Regions from separate parts of the Erwinia billingiae Eb661 genome, predicted to be linked through region 1. Evidence: predicted binding sites of a transcription regulator. Region 1 holds the regulator's gene; the other holds the start of a gene.

Region 1 (7,714 bases):
CGCAAAGAAATAGGTGTCCGGATAATCAGGGCCGACTTCAGCAAAGGCCGAGCCGTATTCGAAGCTGTGTCCGATAATCAGCGAATAGCCGTCGTCGGCATAACCGCGGATAGTCTGTTCCATCTGCGCCTGCGGCACGCTTTCGCTCCAGGCAACGGTGAAGCCCTCTTTTTTCAGGGCCTGTAATCCCTGATAAGCGAGCATGCTCCAGCCGCCATCGGCGACGGAGCCGGGTAATAACAACGCGATCTTAATGCTTTTATCGGCCGCCAATGCACGCTTCGAAAGTAACGGCGCCAGAGCCGGTAACATCACCGCACCCGCCAGCATTTTTGCAAATCCCCTGCGACTTACACCTGCCATTTTTTTGCCCCCTCAACTGAAGATTGTTCAGTTATGCCGCGATTTTCGTTACCTTAAAAGCACATATTTTCGTACTCATTGATGCCTTAAAGGCAACGCAGGAGTTTTGCATGTTGCAACACCGGCTCTGGACCTACCTGGATGAAGTGGCGCGCTGCGGATCGATCCGCAAAGCCGCAGGTCGGCTGCATATCTCAGCGTCGGCAATCAACCGCCAGATCCTCGCGCTGGAGGAAGAACTGGGCACGCCGCTGTTCCAGCGCTTGCCGCGTAAAATGGTGTTAACCGCGGCGGGCGAAGTGTTGATCCACCATGTGCGGCAGACCTTTAAAGAGCTGGAATGGGCGCAGATTAAGATTGAAGAGCTGAAGGGATTACGGCGAGGCGAAGTGACGGTGGCGATGATGAGCGGGCTGGCCGCCAATTTGATCCCGCGAATGGCCGCTGAATTTCGCCGGGCAAATCCGCGGGTGAAACTGATCCTCCGGCAGATGACCACCGGCGATGACATTACCGCCGCGGTGGGATCCGGTGAGGCCGACCTCGGGCTGGGGTTCGATTTTGACCTGCCGCCCTCGTTGCGCATGCTGGGCAGCGCCGTCGGCAGACTGGGCGCAGTGGTTGCTCCCGGCCATCCGCTGGCCGATAAAACCAGCCTGAGGCTCAGCGACTGCGTGCCTCATCCGCTGGTGATTGCCGATAAGTCGATGGTGATCCGCCCGTATCTGAATGAGCTGTTTGCCCGGGCGATGGTCACCGTGCATCCGGTAATTGAAACCAACTCAATCGAAGTGATGCGCCAGGCGGCGATGTTCGATCAGGCGCTGACCTTTTTAACGCCGTTTGATATCGAATTCGATCTGCGCAGCGGGCGTTTGATGTATATCCCGGTACGTGAACTGTCGCAGCAGGCACAAACGCTGATGCTGATTGGTCACGACCGGGGCACCAGCGCGATCGGCAGCGTGCTGGCAGAAACCATCAAAGTGATGATGGGACAGATGGCGTAACGGCGTTGCCGCGAAGACAACGCCCGTGGACCTTTAGCGCTGGAAAGGAGGTTGATAAGCCTGCACTTCCTCAATCAGCCGGATCAGGGCCTCAGCCGCCCGATCGGTTTCAATCTTACCGCGTTCAGCATCTGCCGCCGCCGCATTGCCGGTGGTGCCGGACGGATGCAGATCTTCCGCCATCCAGCCAAAGCCGACGCCGCCTTCCGGGGTCAGAATACCGCCCGTTTCCGCCAGCGCCACCGAGGCGGAAACAAAGTTCTGCGCATAGTCCATCTGCACCAAATCCGGGTGCAGATGCAGCATCACGCTGGTTTCGGACTCCCCGCCGTGAATGCCGTGCTGTAACTCCTCCGCGCTAAACAGGTCGGAAGAATCAATGGTGCGGAACCAGCTGGCGCCGACCGCAAACAGATCGAGTTCGATGCGCAGCTGGCGACAGACGATTTCCATCAGCTGCGGTTGCCCACCATGGGAATTCCAGAAAATCAGTTTACGGATCCCGGCACGCCAGGCGCTTTTCGCCACCTCAAACCAGACTTTACCCAACACCTCATAAGGAAGGGTTAAGGTGCCGGGAAAATTGAGGTGCTCATCGGATTTCCCCACCGGCAGCGCCGGGAGGATCAGTACCGGCAAATCCGCCGGCATTAACTCGACCGCGCGCGCAATAATGCCCGCGTTGATGGCGGCATCCACCCGGACCGGCAGGTGCGGACCATGCTGCTCGACGGCGCCAATCGGCAGCACCGCGATCACTTTATCCATGTCCAGCTCACTGAATTCTCGGGTGGAAAGATCCCACCACCAGCGTGACGACGGCATATTCATCTGGCACCTTCTCCTGCATCATTTTTGTCAGTCTGCGGATATTCGTGGCCGAATTGAAGCAGCAAAAATGCGGCGCAGCGTTGCTTTTTTGGCATCAGAGAGTGGCAAAGATGACACCCGTGCGCGAAACATGGTACCAATGCGTGATCGATGTGACTTTACTCAGGGAGGTATGCGCATGTCAGCCAAACATCCGGTTATTGCCGTCACCGGCTCCAGCGGGGCGGGAACCACCACCACCAGCCTGGCCTTCAGAAAAATTTTCCAGCAGCTGAATCTGCATGCCGCCGAAGTCGAAGGCGACAGCTTTCACCGTTATACCCGTCCTGAAATGGATATGGCGATCCGTAAAGCGCGCGATATGGGCCGCCATATCAGCTATTTCGGCCCGGAAGCCAATGACTTCGCCCTGCTCGAACAGACCTTCGCGGAATATGGCCGGTCAGGCAGCGGCAAATCCCGCAAATATCTGCACACCTATGATGAAGCGGTACCCTGGAATCAGGTTCCGGGAACCTTTACGCCGTGGCAACCCCTGCCGGAACCGACCGACGTGCTGTTTTATGAAGGGCTGCATGGTGGCGTGGTGACGCCGCAGAACAATGTCTCGCAGCAGGTTGATTTGCTGGTTGGCGTGGTACCGATCGTTAACCTGGAGTGGATCCAGAAACTGGTGCGCGATACCAGCGAACGCGGCCACTCACGCGAAGCGGTGATGGATTCGGTGGTGCGATCCATGGAGGATTACATCAACTTTATTACGCCGCAGTTCTCCCGCACGCACATTAACTTCCAGCGCGTGCCGACGGTGGATACCTCTAACCCGTTCGCGGCGCGCGGTATCCCGTCGCTGGATGAAAGCTTTGTGGTGATCCATTTCCAGGCGCTGGAAGATATCGACTTCCCGTATTTGCTGTCGATGCTGCAGGGATCCTTTATCTCGCACATCAATACGCTGGTGGTGCCGGGCGGCAAGATGGGGCTGGCGATGGAGCTGATTATGGGGCCGCTGGTGAAGCGTCTGATCCAGGGTAAGAAAATAGAGTAAGCCCCGCGGGCACGGGGCTTAGGGCGGCGATGGGATGACTTACGCCGGTAACTCAATCACTTCATAGCTGTGGGTGATTTCCACGCCCTTGCCCAGCATCAGTGCCACCGAGCAATATTTCTCCGCGGAGAGATCGACGGCACGCGACACCGCTTTATCGCCTAAGGCCACGCCGGTGACGATAAAGTGCAGATTGATGTGGGTGAACAGGCGCGGGGCCTCTTCACGGCGTTCGGAGCTGAGCTTCACTTCGCAATCCTTTACGTCGTGGCGGCCCTTCTGCAGAATGGAAACCACGTCGATTGCGCTGCATCCGCCCGCGGCCATCAACACCATCTCCATCGGGCTCGGGGCTTTATCGCCCGCATTTCCGTCCATCAGAACCTGATGCCCGGATGAGGATTCTCCCAAAAACGTTAACCCTTCAACCCACTTGACTCGAGCCTGCATAACAATTTCCTCTAATTCATTCAGTTATCGCCAGATTACGCTTTAGGCAGAAAAACGGCAATGCGGCAATTTTCGCACTATGCTGAAGCGAGACAACACAAGACACTCGTTGAAAGCTGTGCTACAAACAAAGCTGTAATATTTTCGTCAGTACTCTACAGGCACGACGAAACGAATCGCATAACGAGCCAGGCTTTTAACAGAGGCCCGAATAAATTTCCTGATGGGAAACGCTTGACTATTTCAACGCCTGGCAGGGAACTCTGCCCCTGTATTTAGGCACGATTACAACAGAGGATAACAGCGAATGGTTCTCGGCAAACCGCAAACAGACCCGACACTTGAATGGTTCCTGTCTCATTGCCATATTCATAAGTATCCATCCAAGAGCACGCTGATTCATCAGGGTGAAAAGGCAGAAACCCTCTACTATATCGTCAAAGGTTCAGTAGCGGTGCTTATCAAGGATGAAGAAGGCAAAGAGATGATCCTGTCTTACCTCAATCAGGGCGACTTTATTGGCGAGCTTGGCCTGTTTGAAGAAGGTCAGGAGCGTAGCGCGTGGGTACGCGCGAAGACAGCCTGTGAAGTGGCTGAAATCTCTTACAAAAAATTCCGTCAGCTGATCCAGGTTAACCCTGACATTCTGATGCGCCTGTCTGCACAGATGGCGAATCGCTTGCAGGTCACTTCTGAGAAAGTGGGCAATTTAGCTTTCCTCGATGTGACGGGTCGCATCGCGCAGACCTTGCTGAACCTGGCAAAACAACCGGACGCCATGACGCACCCGGATGGGATGCAGATCAAGATCACCCGCCAGGAAATTGGGCAAATCGTTGGCTGTTCTCGTGAAACAGTGGGACGCATTTTGAAGATGCTGGAAGATCAGAACCTGATCTCGGCACACGGTAAAACTATCGTTGTCTACGGCACTCGCTAATCGGCTCTGATCCACGGCGCAACACCTGGTGTTGCGCCTTTTTATTTGGTGTGGAGTGATGTGGCGTCGACTGATTTATCACCCGGAGATCAACTACGCATTGCGCCAGACGCTGGTGCTCTGTTTACCGGTAGCGATGGGATGGCTACTGGGCGACTTGCAAAAAGGGTTGCTGTTTTCCTTAGTCCCTGCCTGTTGCAACCTCGCTGGCCTTGATACTCCTCATAAGCGCTTTTTCAAACGCCTGATCGTTGGCGGAAGCCTGTTTGCCTTCAGCAGTTTCCTGATCCAGTATCTTGCCGGTCACCACGTTCCCCTGCCCGTGATCCTGTTTTCGATGGCGATGCTGCTGGGCGTCACCGGTGAAATCAGCCCGCTGCATGGCCGCCTGCTGCCCGGCTCGCTGATAGCCGCAATCTTCACCCTTAGCCTGGCAGGACGCATGCCGGTGTGGGAACCGCCGATGCTCTACGTGCTCGGCACCATCTGGTACGGCGTGTTCAACTGGGTCTGGTTCTGGCTGTGGAAAGAGCAGCCGCTGCGGGAAACCTTAAGCCTGCTCTATCGCGAGCTGGCGGGTTACTGCGAAGCGAAATACACCCTGCTGACCAAACTCACCGATCCGGAGAAAGCCCTGCCTCCGCTGCTGGCGCGCCAGCAAAAAGCGGTCGACCTGATCACCACCTGCTATCAGCAGATGCATATGCTGTCAGCCACCAACAACAATCACCACAAGCGGCTGACCCGCGCGTTTCAAATCGCGCTAGATTTGCAGGAGCACATCTCCGTCAGCCTGCATCAGCCGGAAGAAGTGCAAAAGCTGGTGGAGCAAAGCCATGCCGAAGCGGTGATCCGCTGGAACGCGCAGACCATCGCCGCCAGGCTGCGTGAACTGGCCGACGATATCCTTTACCACAAGCTGCCCGAGCGCTTCACCATGGATAAGCAGCTTCAGGCGCTGGAGAAGATCTCACGGCAGAATCCGGATAACCCGGTGGGCACCTTCTGCTATTACCACTTCAGCCGGATTGGTCGGGTGCTGCGTACCCAGCGTCCCCTTTATCAGCGCGATTTGATGGCTGACCGGCAGCGCCGACTGCCGCTGCTGCCGGCCATCAAAAGCTATTTGTCGCTGAAATCGGCCGCCTTGCGCACCGCCGCCCGCTTTGCGGTGATGCTGACCTTTGCCAGTTCGCTGGCGCTGTTCTTTAATCTGCCCAAACCCTACTGGATCCTGATGACGGTCATGTTTGTCAGCCAGAACGGTTACAGCGCAACGCGCGTCCGCATCCAGCACCGTGCGCTGGGCACGCTGGCCGGGTTGGTGATTGCCGCGGTGACCTTGCGCCTGCAGGCACCCGAATCCATCGTGCTGCTGGTGATGCTAGCCATTACCCTTATCAGCTACCTGTTTATCCGTAAATTCTACGGCTTTGCGATGATTGGCTTTACGGTCACCGCAGTGTATTCGTTGCAGCTGCTCTCGCTTAACGGCGCAGACTTCCTGCTGCCGCGTTTACTGGATACGCTGATGGGTTGCCTGATTGCCTTCGGCGGCACCATCTGGTTGTGGCCGCAATGGCAAAGCGGGTTGCTGCGGCAGAATGCGCATGACGCGCTGGAAACCTATCAGGATGCGCTGCGGTTATTGCTGGGGAATGAACAGGACCCGGTGAAGCTGGCCTATCAGCGTATCCGCGTTAATCAGGCGCACAACGCCCTGTTCAACTCGCTCAATCAGTCGATGCAGGAGCCAGGCTTTGATCCCAGCTATCTGGCGGATATGAAACTGTGGGTGACGCACAGCCAGTTTATCGTCGAGCATATCAATGCCATGACCACGCTGGCGCGGGAACACACCATGCTGACCTCGTCGCTGGCGGAGCGTTATCTGCAGGCCTGTGAGGTTGCGTTGCAGCGTTGCCAACAGCGGCTGGAGTATGACGGGCCGAGCTCAGAAGCGAACGTGCTGGATACGCAGATGGAGTTGAATCAGGGGCCGGTGACCATCCTGGAAAGGCATGTGAAGCGGATCCTGGGGCACCTCAGCGTGATGCACACCATCTCGTCACTGGCGTGGAGCGCGCGGCCGCATCATGGGCGCTGGTTGTCCCGACGGTTAAGGAAGTCGACGTAAGCAGAATGGTGCGGAGAACGGCAGGCGCGGATCGGGAGCTGAGCCACTCAGCTCCCGTTTTTGTCGGTTAAGACAGGACTTTTTCGACGGCTTTGGCGAAGCGCGCCATGCCTTCTTCAATGTCGGTCGGCTCAATCACCAGCGAGGGCGCAAAGCGGATCACATCGGTACCGGCATTCAGGATCATCACCCCTTCAGCGGCGGCGGCATTCAGAATATCGCGCGCTTTGCCCGCATGTTGTGGCTTCAGCGCCGCACCAATCAGCAACCCTTTACCGCGAATGTCGCTGAAGAGATCCAGCTTCGCGTCCAGCGCTTTCAGCGCGGTGACAAACTGCTCACGACGCGTTTCCACCCCGCTCAACACCGCTTCGGTATTGATGATATCCAGCGCGGCTTCGGCAATGGCACAGGCCAGCGGATTTCCGCCGTAGGTGGTGCCGTGCACGCCTGGCGACATGGTGGAGGCAATTTCGTTGGTGGTCAGCATCGCACTGACCGGGAAACCGCCGCCCAGCGCTTTCGCGGTGCTGAGGATATCGGGCGTCACGCCGTAATGCTCATAGGCGAACAGCTTGCCGCTGCGACCCATACCGCTCTGCACCTCATCCAGTACCAGCAACGCCTGATGTTCGTCACAGAGTTTGCGCAGCCCCTGCATAAATTCAACGGTCGCGGGCATCACGCCGCCTTCACCCTGAATCGGCTCAACCACGATGGCGCAGGTGTGATCGTCAATGACCGCTTTGACCGCATCCAGGTCATTGAACGGCACATGCACGATATCGGCAGGTTTCGGGCCAAAGCCGTCAGAATATTTCGGCTGGCCACCGACAGAAACGGTAAACAGCGTGCGGCCATGGAAGCCGTTGTGGAAAGCGATGATTTTGCTTTTGTACGGCGAATGGCGTTTAGAGGCGTAATAGCGGGCCAGC
Region 2 (7,714 bases), 1.4 Mb from region 1:
TAACCTGACAAAGAGCCTGAGTTTTTGTATCTACGATATCTGTTACGCCAACACAGATGCTGAGCGTGACGGATACATTGCGTACATTGATGAGCAGTACAACGCCAACCGCCTGACGGAGATCCTCAGCGAGACCTGTTCGATTATTGGCGCAAACGTGCTGAATATCGCGCGCCAGGACTACGAGCCTCAAGGGGCCAGCGTGACCATTTTGGTCAGCGAAGAGCCGATCGACCCGAAAGATATTGATACCTCGGAACATCCGGGCCCGTTACCTAACTCGGTGGTGGCGCATCTGGATAAGAGCCATATCTGCGTGCACACCTACCCGGAGAGCCACCCGGAAGGCGGACTCTGCACCTTCCGCGCGGATATTGAAGTCTCCACCTGTGGGGTGATTTCGCCGCTGAAGGCGTTGAACTACTTAATTCACCAGCTGGAATCCGACATTGTCACCATCGACTATCGCGTGCGCGGCTTTACCCGCGATGTGAATGGCCTGAAGCACTACATCGATCACCAGATCAATTCGATTCAGAACTTTATGTCTGAAGACATGAAATCGATGTACGACATGCTGGATGTGAACGTCTATCAGGAGAACATCTTCCATACCAAGATGCTGCTGAAAGAGTTTGATTTGAAACACTATCTGTTTAACACCCGACCGGAAGACCTGAGCCCGCAAGAGCACAAGCGTATTACCGATCTGCTGTGGAAAGAGATGCGTGAAATTTACTACGGGCGCAATATTCCGGCCGTGGGATCAAAATCGCTGTAAGGGTTATGGCGTTAAGAAGCGGGTGGCCTCAGGGCCGCCCGTTTTTTTTGGCGTCAGGCGCTGGTCAGGGTCAGGGTGAACGCCTGATCGCGCAGCGCGCTCTGCCCTTCTTCACTGAGATGGGAATCGGTGATGATGTCGGTGAGGTTTTGCAACGGTGATACGCAGAACAATGACCATGACCCGTACTTACTGCTGTCTGCCAGCAGCACACGACGGCGCGCATTGCCCAGCAGATCCTCTTTTAGTCCGGCTTTCTCTTCCGTTGGCGTGGTAATGCCTTTTTCCATACTCCATGAATTACAGCTGACGAACGCCACGTCCGGATAGATGTTTTTCAATAATCTGCGGCCGTGGTCGCCAACGCAAGACTGGCTGGAGTCGTCGATCCGCCCGCCGATAATGGTCACTTCAATCTGCTTAAATTCTGAGAGAAACAGCGCGATATGCAAATCTGAGGTGATCACCCGCAGTTGCAGGTGCGTCAGGTGACGCGCCAGCTCCAACATGGTGGTACCGGCGTCCAGTACCACTGAATCACCGGACTTCACCAGGCTGGCCGCCGCCTGCGCAATGGCCTGCTTTTCGACCAGATTACGCTGCATTTTTTCCAGCGTGGTCGGCTGAGCGGGGATGAAGCGGTTCAGGGTGACACCGCCGTGCGTGCGGCTAATCACGCCTTCCTGGTCGAGCTTGATTAAATCCCGTCGGATCGTGGCTGGCGACGTGGAAATAGCCGCCACCAGTTGATCGACAGTCACCAGATTATGGCTTTTCAGATAGTCCATAATCTGATCGAGGCGGCTTTGTCCCTTCATATGTCCTTATGCGAGCTGCATCGCTAACTGGATGGAGATCGCCATGCTCTCAGACTTCGCTTTACCTGTCCAGGCAATATCAAATGCCGTTCCATGGTCAGCCGAGGTCCTGATAAACGGCAGCCCGGCGGTGATATTTACACCATCATAGAAGCCCAAAAGCTTCAGCGGAATGTGCCCCTGGTCGTGATACATCGCTACCACGATATCGTACTGGCCTTCGTAGCATTGCAGGAAAACCGTGTCCGGCGGGCAAGGCCCGGTTACCGTCAGGCCTTTGGCCTTCATCGCCTCAACCGCAGGGCCGACCAGGGTGATCTCTTCATCGCCAAACAGACCATTTTCCCCGGCATGCGGGTTGACGCCCGCCACTGCAATACGCGGATTCTCAAAGCCAACACGCTTAAGGAAGGTATCCGCCATGGTAATCACCGTTTCCACGCGGTCACGGTTCAGCGTGTCGAGGAACTTGCGCAGCGCAATATGGGTGGTGACATGAATCACCTTCAAACGGTCGGTGAACAGCACCATGCCATAATCTTTGGTGTCGGTCAGCTTAGCCAGCAGTTCGGTGTGCCCGGGATAAAGATGCCCGGCTGAATGCAACGCCTCTTTATTCAACGGCGCGGTAGCAATGGCCTGCACTTCACCGGCCATCGCCAGCTCGGTGGCTCGCTTCACACAACGATAAGCCAGATCGCCTGCGGCAACCTGCACCACCCCGGCTTGCAACGCATCCGGATCGGCAAGCGGTTCGTCGATAACATTGATGATGCCCGGCGCAAAGTGCGCATCGGCGACCTTATCCAGCACCCGCAGCTCCGCCTGAGGCGTAATGCCCATCGCCATAATGCGGCGCAGCGTACTGGCACAGCCGATCACCACCGCGGGTGCCCCGGAAAGCTCGCCTTCGGCCAGTGATTTGATGATAATTTCCGGACCAATACCCGCCGGGTCGCCCATGGTAATCGCAATAATTTTACTCACTCGCCTTCTCCTCAATAAAACGAAAAACTTCTACCAGGGTGGTGTCATCACCAAAGCCGCCGGCCTTGGTAAGCACCAGCAGGTCATTTTTTACTTTCAGCAGATGGCCGTAAGGCACGCAGCCCGCCACCTGTCCGTGAATCTGGAAGCCTTCAGCGCCCAATCCCTGCGCCACCGCAATCGCCACATCGCCACCCGAGAGATACAGACCTGCCGGCGTCACTTCATCGAGCACTTGCCGCGTTAATGTCGCCAGAAAGCCGCAAATCGTATCGCCCAACTGCTGGCGACTCAGGCTATAACGCTGGCACAGTCCGGCAATCGCCTGCCGCTGAGTGGACTGCTGACAGGTGCGGATCATGCAGTGCTGCCCCGCCCGCATCGCCTCAATCGCCATCTGCCTTAAGGCAGTCAAATCCGTGTGGCCGGTAAAAATCGCCTCAATATCGACATCAATCAGTTGCAGCACATGATGTTTTTGCAACTGCTCAAGCTGCTGCTGGGCAACTTCACTCATCGAACCGACAACCGCCAGAACCGGGCCTGCATTCCCCATGCCCGTAACAGCAGGTGCGACAGGAACGCCAGCCAGATGCCTGCTTAGCGCATCGCTCAGTCCAGCGGCGCCCGCCAGTAACGGGCGCGGTTCAAGCAGTGAGGCAGCCTGCATAATGCGCTGCAGGTCCTCATCGGTCTCGGCATCAACCACCAGCAACTGATGCCCCTGCGCTATGGCGCGGGCCACCACGTCCTGAAGATCGGACTGGCGAACGTCCTGCAACGTAATCTCTCCGCAGGCCAGTGAGCTTTGCTCCAGCAATCTTGCCTGTACGCTCGCATGATTGAGCGGCGTTTTAGGATCGCTGGCATATTCGGTGTCGGTCAGCAACACGCCATGGATATAGCAGCTTCCCTGCCGTGTGGTTCGTCCAAGCCTGGGCACCGCAGGCACCACCAACCCCACGGCCGCGCCGCTTGCCCGAAAAGCCGCCTCAATTTCGGCGCCAGGATTCCCGCGCAGGGTGGAATCGATCTTCTTAAATACCCAACCCTCGCGGGCGATATCGGCCCAACGCTCCACGGCTGCTCTGGTGCGGCCGGCAGCCAGCCCGGGACTGGCGGCACGGCTATCGGTGTTGATCACCCAGACATCGGCACTGTGCGCTTCAGCCTGCGCTTCAACAGCAAACAGCACGTTGACCCTGGCACCCGCTATCGCCAACCCGCTTCCCGCATCGTTGGCTCCGGTAAAGTCATCGGCGACCACCAGCACGGGTGTCTTCCACAGACGCTGAGTCATCTCTTCTCCTGAATGCGAGGGAAAGCCCATTGCTCTCGCTGATAATGATTATATTCAATCATGATTGATTATATGTGAGCAAGATCAAATTAATCAAAATCAATTTGTCCTATAAAATTAGGCACTGCTCGTGAGGCTCAGACGAGTAAATGACGAAATAAAATCACCCTTAGCGGAAAGCAAGGGCAGAGACAAGGTATGACAATGAATATTAACAGCACAATAATCAGTGGCTATCAGACACTCAATGATATTGGCTATCTGCTAAAGAACCGACAGCACGTCCTGTTGGTGACTGACAAGAACATCGGCGGCATCCCTTTAGTGCAGACGTTGATTAAGCAGATTTGCGACACCGTGCCGACGGTAAAAATGATCGACAGCGTGCCGCCGGAGCCGAGTCAGCATGATGTGGCGGCCATTGTGGCGACGCTGGATATCCAGGGCATTGATTTAGTCATTGGTGTGGGCGGCGGCAGCGTGCTGGACGTGGCTAAGCTGCTTTCGGTGTTGTGCGTGGAAAATGCACCGACGCTTGCGGCGTTGCTAAACGGTGAAAAACCGCAGAACCGCACGGCGTCGTTACTGATCCCCACTACTGCCGGCACCGGCTCTGAAGCCACGCCGAATGCCATATTAGCTATCCCTGAAAAAGAGACCAAGGTCGGCATCATCTCCCCGGTGATGCTACCGGATTATGTCGTGCTGGCACCTGAACTAACCACCAGCATGCCCGCGCATATCGCCTCCTCGACCGGCATTGATGCGCTTTGCCATCTGATTGAATGTTTTACCGCCACCGTCTCCAACCCGGTCAGCGATAACTACGCGCTGATCGGCCTGAAAAAGCTGTTTACCAGCCTGGAAACCGCCGTGGCCGAACCGGAAAATCTGGTAGCAAGGCTGGATATGCTGTGGGCGTCTTACTACGGCGGCGCGGCGATTGCCCATGCCGGTACGCATCTGGTTCATGCCATGTCCTACCCGCTGGGCGGCAAATATCACATTCCTCACGGCGTGGCGAACGCCATTCTGCTGGCACCCTGTATGCGCTTCGTGCGCCCGGCCGCTGTAACCAAATTTGCCCAGGCCTACGACCTACTGCCGGATGCCAACCTTTCGCTGAGCGATGAACAGAAATCACTGGCGTTGGTCGACTACTTCTCCGCGCTGGTGAAGCGGCTGAAGCTGCCTGCCAGCCTGGATGAACTGGGCATTGGTTCCGATCACCTGCCTTACCTGGTTGAGGCCGCGCTGGACGTCCAGCGTCTGATGAAAAATGTGCCTGCCCCGGTCAGTGCCAATGACGTGCGAGACGTCTACCTGACGCTGTTCCCGACCCAGAATCGCTAACACTTTACGAGGACACCATGAGTAAAAAAATTACCGGCGTACTGACCGCCATCGTCACCCCTTTTACCGCTGCAGGCGACTACAACGAAGCGGCAATGCGCGTGCAGATCCAGCGTCAACTGGCGGCTGGCAACGGTATTTTCTGCGGCGGCACCAATGGCGAATTCTTTGTGCTGAACGAGCAGGAGAAGCTGGCCGTGACCAAAACCTGCGTGGATGAAGTGGCGGGCACAGCCTCTGTAGTGGCACATGTTGGTGAGATCTCCACCCGTGAAACCATTCGTCTCGGTCAGCAGGTTGCTGCGCTGGGTGTCGATGCTGTTTCAGTGATCACGCCGTACTTCGTGCCGCTCAAGCAGGAAGAGCTGATTGCCCATTACCGAGCGGTAGCCGATGCGTTGGATGTGCCCGTGTTCCTCTACAACATCCCGGCCCGCACCGGCAATACGCTTGAGCCCGCCACCGTGCGCACGCTCGCCGCGCACCCGAATATTATCGGCATTAAAGACAGCGCGGGCAGCTATGAAAGCCTGAAAGGCTTCTTGCAGGCGGCGGAAGGCATTGAGAATTTCAACGTGCTTAACGGACCGGATTCACTGATCCATCAGGGCTTTATTGAAGGATGCTCCGCCTGTATTTCCGGGCTGGCCAACGTCGCACCAAAAGAAATTAACGCGATCTGGGCGCGCTTCAACGCCGGGGATATCGACGGTTCCCGCAAGGCGCAGGAAAACGTCACCGGGTTGCGCACCGATCTCTATAGCGTCGGGTTCTCCCCTGCGGCGGTGAAAAAAGCCGTCGCGCTAATGGGCCATGATGTCGGTGAAAGCCGCTATGCCGTGTGCTTCAGCGCAGAAGAAGAGCAGCGTATTCGCCAGATCGTCACCCAGTACACGCAATAATTTTGAGCGGCACCGCGCAGGCGTTGCCCGCATTCACACCAAGGAAACCATGATGAAAGTGATTTGTACCTCACCCTCATTTGCCAAATACGATGCGCAGCCGATCCGCGATTTGCAGGCCCAGGGTTTTGAGCTGATTACTCTGCCAGCAGATGCCCCGCTGAGCGCGCTCGAACCGCACCTCACCGACACCGTCGCAATGATCGTGGCCTTTACCGAAGTCAATGACGCGCTGCTGGATCGCGCGCCGCAGTTAAAGATCGTCTGCAAGCACGGTGTTGGCGTCGATAACATTAACCTGAAGGCCACGCAAGCCAGAGGCATTTATGTCACTAACGTGCCTGATGCCAATAAGCATGCGGTAGCGGACTTCGCTTTTGCGCTGATCCTGAATGCCGCACGTCAGGTGACGACGGCGGCGGTAGAAACCCGTGCAGGCCACTGGCCGCGCATTTTCGCCACCGATGTCTACGGCAAAACGCTGGGCATTATCGGCCTGGGCAATATCGGTAAGCAGGTTGCACTCAGGGCAAGCGGTTTCAATATGCGCGTGCTGGCCTTTGATTTTTATCCGGATAAGACCTTTGCTGCCGAACACAACATCGCGTTTGTTTCGATGGATCGGCTGACCGAAGAGAGCGATTTCATCACGCTGCATACGCCGCTCACCGATGAAACCCGCAACCTGTTTGATGCTGAGCGTCTGCGCAAGATGAAAAAGTCCGCCTTTCTGTTCAACGTCTCACGCGGTGGCGTAGTCAGCGAAACGGATCTGTATCAGGCCCTGGCAGACAACGTGATTGCTGGCGCGGCTGCCGATGTCTTTGATCACGAGCCTCTGAGCGAACATCCCCTTTTTTCTCTGGCGAACTTTATCCCCACGTCGCATATCGCAGGTTATACCGACGGGGCGATCAGCGCGATTGGCGAACGCTGCGTGCAGCAAATCGTGCAGTGTGTCAAAGAGCAGTCAAGACCTGTCAACATCATGAACTCGTTATAAAAAAAACCGGGCATCGCGTTCGTCCCGACCCAAGAAGCCGAACCCTGATTCGGCCATTAATCACCTCTGTACCGGGCTATCACTATGAAGACTCAAGCAGGTAACACCCGTATTCGCTGGTGGATTGCAGGCCTGATGTGGCTGGCAATCGCCATTAACTATATTGACCGCACCGTGCTATCGGCTGCGGCACCGCATCTGATCGATGAGCTCAGTCTGGATCCGGAAATGATGGGCTTTATTATGGCCGCATTTTTCTGGTCGTATTCGCTGCTGCAAATCCCGGCGGGCTGGTTTGCCGATCGCTACGGCCAGAAAAAAGGGCTGGGGATTGCCGTTGCCTGGTGGTCCATCGCCACCTCGGTGATGGGGTTGGCAACCGGCTTTAAATCACTGCTCGCCTTACGTCTGGCACTGGGGGTTGGTGAAGCGGCGGCTTACCCAAGTAATGCCGGTATCACCGCACGCTGGTTCCCGGATAAGGAGCGCGCCACGGTTTCAGGTCTGTTCGACAGCGCCTCAAAATTCGGCGGTGCCGTTGCCATGCCGCTGATCGTCTGGATGATCTAT

The links. The regulator CRP, encoded in region 1, controls carbon source genes, mostly activating them, when cyclic AMP is high. The targets are predictions, from matches to a motif close to ATGTGANNNNNNTCACAT.
Region 2: a site for CRP is predicted at 3,959-3,976, ahead of EBC_RS05475 (iron-containing alcohol dehydrogenase). Genes of this name have one in related genera too.

What each region holds. Positions count from the first base shown of each region.
Region 1 covers NC_014306.1:4,621,513-4,629,226, forward strand. The annotation lists gene EBC_RS22535 (BMP family protein) at 1-363, opposite strand, end outside; gene EBC_RS22540 (LysR family transcriptional regulator) at 474-1,373, shown strand; gene EBC_RS22545 (creatininase family protein) at 1,407-2,204, opposite strand; gene EBC_RS22550 (phosphoribulokinase) at 2,383-3,252, shown strand; gene EBC_RS22555 (OsmC family protein) at 3,292-3,702, opposite strand; gene crp (cAMP-activated global transcriptional regulator CRP) at 4,010-4,642, shown strand; gene EBC_RS22565 (YccS/YhfK family putative transporter) at 4,701-6,779, shown strand; gene argD (bifunctional acetylornithine/succinyldiaminopimelate transaminase) at 6,847-7,714, opposite strand, start outside.
Region 2 covers NC_014306.1:920,199-927,912, reverse strand. The annotation lists gene speD (adenosylmethionine decarboxylase) at 1-781, shown strand, start outside; gene EBC_RS05490 (DeoR/GlpR family DNA-binding transcription regulator) at 835-1,599, opposite strand; gene EBC_RS05485 (D-threonate 4-phosphate dehydrogenase) at 1,606-2,586, opposite strand; gene dtnK (D-threonate kinase) at 2,579-3,886, opposite strand; gene EBC_RS05475 (iron-containing alcohol dehydrogenase) at 4,091-5,239, shown strand; gene EBC_RS05470 (dihydrodipicolinate synthase family protein) at 5,257-6,141, shown strand; gene EBC_RS05465 (phosphoglycerate dehydrogenase) at 6,194-7,144, shown strand; gene EBC_RS05460 (MFS transporter) at 7,229-7,714, shown strand, end outside.